DNA from 3 places in the Rahnella sp. PD4 genome. Region 3 is predicted to be linked to each of the others. Evidence: predicted binding sites of a transcription regulator. Region 3 holds the regulator's gene; each other region holds the start of a gene.
The links. The regulator CRP, encoded in region 3, controls carbon source genes, mostly activating them, when cyclic AMP is high. The targets are predictions, from matches to a motif close to ATGTGANNNNNNTCACAT.
Positions count from the first base shown of each region.

Region 1: the regulator CRP is predicted to act here: its motif matches at 1,107-1,124, upstream of ACOZIO_RS15290 (PTS mannitol transporter subunit IICBA).
Region 2: the regulator CRP is predicted to act here: its motif matches at 1,186-1,203, upstream of serC (3-phosphoserine/phosphohydroxythreonine transaminase).

Region 1 is NZ_JBLZQF010000005.1:281,502-283,776, reverse strand. Features, by position in the region: gene ACOZIO_RS15295 (DsbA family protein) at 1-770, shown strand, start outside; gene ACOZIO_RS15290 (PTS mannitol transporter subunit IICBA) at 1,297-2,275, shown strand, end outside.
Region 2 is NZ_JBLZQF010000002.1:310,583-312,857, reverse strand. Features, by position in the region: gene ycaO (30S ribosomal protein S12 methylthiotransferase accessory factor YcaO) at 1-816, opposite strand, end outside; gene serC (3-phosphoserine/phosphohydroxythreonine transaminase) at 1,315-2,275, shown strand, end outside.
Region 3 is NZ_JBLZQF010000005.1:15,684-17,958, forward strand. Features, by position in the region: gene ACOZIO_RS14130 (OsmC family protein) at 1-290, opposite strand, end outside; gene crp (cAMP-activated global transcriptional regulator CRP) at 653-1,285, shown strand; gene ACOZIO_RS14140 (YccS/YhfK family putative transporter) at 1,347-2,275, shown strand, end outside.

The DNA of each region.
Region 1 (2,275 bases), 270 kb from region 3:
TGGCTTCTCTGGTGCTGGCGCCGACGCTGGCTTTTGCTGCCGACAGCGCAACCGCAGATTTCACCCCGGCGCAGCAGGAAGCCATTGGTAAAATTGCGGCGGATTACATGTTGCAGCACCCGGAAATTCTGGTGCAGGTCAGCCAGAAATTGCAGGCACAGCAGGCTGATCAGCAACAACAGCAAACCCTGAGCGCCGTGCTTGAAAACGCCAAAACGCTGGTAAACGACCCGGCGACCCCAAGCTATGGTCCGAAAGATGCCAAAGTCGCGTTCGTAGAATTCTTCGATTATCAGTGCCTGTATTGTAGCCACATGGCGCCGGTGGTTGAGCAGACCGTGAAAGCGAACCCGAACGTGCGCTTCGTCTTCAAAGAATGGCCAATCTTCGGTGATCGCTGGAAAGCCTCCATCACGGCTGCGGAAACCGGTATGGCCATCTGGAAAGAAAAAGGCAGCCAGGCGTATTTCGATTATCACAACAGCATTTACCGCACGGGTCATGATGAAGGTAAGCTTACAGATGCTGATATCGCCGGTGCAGTGAAAGCTGCCAAAGCGACAGCGCCAACCGATGCACAGCGCAAAGCCACACACGAAGCGATCGCCGCTAACGATGAGCTGGCACGTACGCTGGGCTTCAGCGGCACCCCGGGTTTCGTGGTGATGCCAACCAGCGGTGCAACTGCTGAAAACACCAGTGTGCTGCCTGGTGCCGTTTCTGCCGAAGAACTGCAGGCCGCCATTGTGAAGGCGCAGGGCGGGAAGTAATTTTCTCTGTAAAACACGATTTCATCACGGCGGGCTGTCTGACAGTTCGCCGTTTTGTTTTTCCGCCCCCGCCTGTAATTTTCTTTCAGCATTTCCTCTGTAAACTCAGTTTTCCTTTCCTAAGACACGTCTGAATTTTTTTTAAGCGAAATACACAAGTCCGCCCAAAAATACTTTGTGATGAATATCACGTTTTAATGATAAAGACTCGTTAACAAAAAGTGACTTAAGTCACATTATTAGAGGTGATGCGCTTAAATAATCACCAGTGTAGCTCGGTTACAGGCTGTTTTTGTGATCGAAGTCACCAAAATACAGGGGGTAAGGGTCCCGTATGTGTGATCTGCGTCACGAGCTGTGGGGTGGCTACGCGAGGCCTATAATCACATGGTAGAGTCCGCCTCGCAGACAGCAATTCGACGGACGGATTTTTAAAGCAGTGGCACAAAAACCGAAATAACCGTCACCGATAATTAACTGATATCACGCGCTCTATTGTCAGCGCGTATCAATAGGGGTGCGTTTTATGTTTTCACCAGACGTTAAGATCAAAGTTCAAAACTTTGGTCGCTTCCTGAGTAACATGGTAATGCCCAACATCGGCGCATTTATCGCCTGGGGTATCATTACTGCTCTGTTCATTCCTACCGGCTGGATCCCTAATGAAACATTAGCGAAACTGGTTGGCCCGATGATCACGTATCTTCTGCCATTGCTCATCGGTTTTACCGGTGGTCGTCTGGTTGGTGGTGATCGTGGTGGTGTGGTCGGCGCAATCACCGTAATGGGGGTTATCGTTGGTGCGGATATGCCAATGTTCCTCGGCGCAATGATTGCAGGCCCGTTAGGCGGCTGGTGCATCAAGCGTTTTGACCGCTGGGTTGACGGTAAAATCAAAAGCGGCTTCGAGATGCTGGTTAACAACTTCTCGGCCGGTATTATTGGTATGCTGCTGGCAATCCTGGCTTTCCTGGCCATCGGCCCGCTGGTTGAAGCCCTGTCTAAATTGCTGGCTGCAGGCGTGCATATCATGGTTATCCATAACCTGTTGCCGCTCGCCTCTATCTTTGTTGAACCGGCGAAAATCCTGTTCCTCAATAACGCCATCAACCACGGTATCTTCTCTCCGCTGGGTATCCAGCAGGCGACTGAAACCGGTAAATCTATCTTCTTCCTGATCGAAGCGAACCCAGGTCCGGGTATGGGCGTCCTGATGGCGTACATGTTCTTCGGTCGTGGCAGCGCTAAGCAATCTGCGGGCGGTGCGGCAATCATCCACTTCCTGGGTGGTATCCACGAAATTTATTTCCCATACGTTCTGATGAACCCACGTCTGTTGCTGGCGGTAATCCTGGGGGGTATGACCGGCGTGTTCACCCTGACGCTGCTCAACGGTGGCCTGGTATCCCCGGCTTCTCCGGGTTCCATTCTTGCGGTTCTTGCGATGACGCCAAAAGGCACGTACTTCGCTAACATTGCGGCGATTGTGGCAGCATTTGCGGTGT
Region 2 (2,275 bases), on a different contig from region 3:
GGCGAAACAGGTGCCGTTAGCCGGATTGAACAGAACCACACAAATGACCGGATAGTTGCCGCCCAGCGAGGCGTCATAAGAAAGGATAGGGAAACCTTCTTCTTCCAGTTTTGCGATGGCTTCAACCACACCAGGATAGCGCGCCAGAACCTCCGAAGGGATTTCAGGCAGACTAATTGATTCAGCAATAATACGGTTTTTCACATAACGCTCGAAGACTTCTGACAGCCCCTGTACCCGAGCTTCATTGGCAGTGTTGCCTGCTGACATGCCGTTGGAAACGTAGAGATTACCGATGATATTCATTGGAATATAAACAGTTTGCAGATCTGACTGACGGGTAAACGGCAGGGCACAAATACCACGGTCAGGATTGCCGGATTGCAGGTCGATCAGATCACTGGCCACCAGTTCTTTATCGGCATCATAAAATGCATGCAGGCGCTCATCCAGAATACCCACCGGCAGGCTGTCGTCTTCCGGAAGCGGGAACCACTTCTCGTTCGGATAATGAACGAAATCACCCTTAGCGATTTCTTTGCCCAGATAGAAATCCGCGAAGAAATAGTTAGTCGACAGACGCTCAAAGTATTCACCCAAAGCAGAAGCCAGTGCGGCTTTCTTGCTGGCACCTTTACCGTTGGTGAAACACAGCGGACAGTCGCGATCGCGAATGTGCACTGACCAGACGTGGGGAACCGGATTCAGCCACGAAGCTTCTTCGATATTAAAGCCAAGATCGGTGAGTTTTTGTTGGAAGCGGGAAATGGAGTCTTCCAGCGCCGCGTCTTTACCAGGAATAAAAGTTTGGGTCATTGAGTTCACTTTTGAGCGTGCTAAAAACGCGCAATGATACGGGGTTTTGCGCATGAGCTCCATGTATTCGTGTTAAGAATGTAATCGCGTTGTAACGCGCTTAGCTTATCGGCGAATCTGGTAACCACTGGCGGATCTCTGCTTCAGACAGCATGAAGATGTAGGACCGGGGAGGTCGGCAGGTATAATGGTTAGAGGACGCTTATGCTCACGATGCCTGTCATCGGTGTAGCCTGATTAAATCCTTCAAAGTCGGTGTAAAAGCTGCTTATTCAAGGTGCCAGAATATCACCTGGGTGAGGGCGCTGAGCACGGTGCGGGTGTGAACAGATAATCCTGTAAAATCAGCTTTCCAGGGAGGAATGAACCTTGTGACCAACTTCTCATCGCTGTTTATCAGTTCATGATCAATAACCGTTGCAGACTGCTTGTCCCGGATGATAAAACCGTTAAATTAATGATTACTATGTGGCTGTCTCAGAGAAGTGGTGAGGGGAAATGACTCAGGTTTATAATTTTAGTGCAGGCCCGGCAATGATCCCGGCTGAAGTGTTGCGTCGTGCAGAACAGGAACTTTGTAACTGGCACGGACTGGGTACCTCGGTGATGGAAATCAGTCACCGCAGCAAAGAATTTATCCAGGTGGCTGAAGAATCCGAAAAGGATATCCGTGACCTGCTGAATATTCCCTCGAACTATAAAGTGCTGTTCTGTCATGGTGGCGCACGTGCGCAATTTGCCGCAGTACCTATGAACCTTTTGGGCGATAAATCCTCCGCTGACTATATCGACGGTGGTTACTGGGCACACAGCGCAGTCAAAGAAGCGCAAAAATATTGCACGCCTAACGTGATTGACGTTAACGCCACGATCGATGGCAAACGTGGCATTTTGCCAATGAGCGAATGGAAACTGAGTGCAGATTCTGCCTACGTTCATTACTGTCCGAATGAAACCATTGATGGTATCGCTATCGATGAAATGCCTGATTTTGGTGACAAAATCGTGGTAGCCGATTATTCATCCTGCATCCTCTCCCGCCCGATTGATGTCAGCCGCTTTGGGGTAATTTATGCCGGTGCGCAGAAAAATATCGGTCCTGCGGGGCTGACCCTGGTTATCGTCCGCGAAGATCTGTTGGGTAAAGCGCGCACAGAATTGCCTTCTATCCTCGATTATACCGTTCTGGCTGAGAACGATTCTATGTTCAATACTCCGCCAACGTTCGCGTGGTATTTGTCAGGCATGGTGTTCAAATGGTTGAAAGAACAGGGTGGCCTGCGTGAGATGGAAAAACGCAACCGCGCAAAAGCCGAACTGTTGTATGGCGCCATTGACCATACCGGTTTCTATCGCAACCCTGTCGCCGATGCGAACCGTTCGTGGATGAACGTTCCTTTCCAGATGGCGGACGCCTCTCTGGATAAACTGTTCCTTGATCAGGCGCAGGAAGCGGGTC
Region 3 (2,275 bases):
GTCAGATCCTTACCGGTGACGATAAAATGCAGATTGATATGCGTGAACAGACGCGGCGCTTCTTCGCGGCGTTGTGAAGTCAGCTTCACTTCACAATCACGCACGTCATTACGGCCTTTCTGTAAAATAGATACCACGTCAATTGCACTGCAGCCGCCTGCGGACATCAGTAACATTTCCATCGGGCTTGGGGCTTTATCGCCCGCGTTACCATCCATTGAAATCTGATGACCCGACGCTGACTCACCTAAAAAGGTCAGCCCTTCAACCCATTTGACACGTGCGTGCATGAACTATTCTCCCGGTGAATAAACTTTTAGAAATCTGCTCTCAGAGTACCCTTTAGACCAAAATCTGGCAACGTAACCCGATCGCCATCATGCTGAAGCGAGACAACAGAAGACAGCATCTCAAACCTGTGCTACAAACAAAGCCGAAACATACTTTCCAGTAAATTGCGGTGACGGTTTTTGCGGTTTAAGAACAGAACCCACGGTGTTAACAGCAATAAACAGGCTGTTGCACTCCGACATCCGCTTGCAGCATTTCTGGGGAGTTATATGCTGAAAGGGCGCTTTGGATTTGAAGTGCCATACAGGGAACTCTGAGCCCTGTGATTTTGGGCAGCGATAACAACAGAGGATAATAGCTAATGGTTCTCGGCAAGCCACAAACAGACCCGACTCTTGAATGGTTCCTGTCTCACTGTCATATACATAAGTATCCTTCTAAAAGTACGCTGATTCACCAGGGTGAAAAAGCCGAAACGCTTTACTACATCGTGAAAGGGTCAGTTGCTGTCCTGATTAAAGATGAAGAAGGCAAGGAAATGATACTGTCCTACCTTAACCAAGGTGACTTCATCGGTGAGCTGGGACTCTTCGAAGAAGGTCAGGAACGTAGTGCCTGGGTACGTGCTAAAACTGCCTGTGAAGTGGCTGAAATTTCGTATAAAAAGTTCCGCCAGCTGATTCAGGTTAACCCGGATATTCTGATGCGTCTCTCCGCGCAGATGGCCAACCGTCTGCAAGTGACGTCAGAGAAAGTCGGCAACCTTGCCTTCCTCGACGTAACCGGTCGTATCGCTCAAACGTTGCTCAACCTGGCTAAACAGCCTGATGCAATGACCCATCCGGACGGGATGCAAATCAAGATTACCCGTCAGGAAATTGGCCAAATCGTCGGTTGTTCACGTGAAACAGTCGGACGAATCCTCAAAATGCTGGAAGATCAGAGCCTGATCTCCGCACACGGGAAAACGATTGTCGTTTACGGCACACGTTAATCCCTCGAAAATTGGCGCGGCAGAATACTGTCGCGCCTTTTTTATGGGCTAAGCTTTACCCATGACGTTATGGCGAAAACTGTTTTACCATCCTGAAGTGAATTACGCGCTGCGCCAGACGCTGGTGTTGTGCCTGCCTGTTGGCATTTGCTGGCTGTTTGGCAACTTGCAAATGGGTCTGCTGTTTTCCCTCTGCCCGGCCTGCTGTAACATCGCCGGTCTGGATACCCCGCACAAACGCTTTTTCAAACGTCTGATCGTCGGCGGTTCACTGTTTGCCGTGAGCAGTATTCTGCTGCAACTGATGCTGGAAAACTGGCACGTTCCGCTGCCGCTGATCATGCTATCGCTGGCGTTATTGCTCGGCGTTACCGGTGAAATCAGCCCGTTACATGCGCGCCTGTTACCCGGCGCGCTGGTAGCCACTATTTTCACACTGAGTATGGTCGGCGTGCGCCCGATGTGGCAGGCACCGGTGCTGTTCGCAGCAGGCACAGCCTGGTACGGGGTGTTTAACTGGGTGTGGTTTCGTATTTCGCAAGAACAGCCTATGCGCGAAACGCTCAGCCAGCTTTATCTGCAACTCGCGGATTATTTCGAGGCCAAGTACAGTCTGCTGACGCAACATACCGATCCCGAGACGGCGTTGCCGCCATTACTTACCCGTCAGCAGCAGGTTATCGATCTGATTGCCCTGCTTTATCAGCAATTACACATGCTGCCACAACACGGACATCATCATCACCATAAGCGACTGTTTCAGCTTTTTCAGGTTGCTCTCGATTTGCAGGAGCACATTACCGTCAGCCTGCATCAGCCGGAGGAAGTACAGAAACTGGTTGAGGAAAGCCATGCAGAAGCGGTAATCCGCCGCAATGCGCAGGTGATTTCCACCCGTCTTCGGGTGATTGCCGGCGATATTCTTTATCACCGTTTATCTGAGCGCTTTACCATGGCCAATGAGCTGGCTGCGCTGGAGAAAATCGCCGC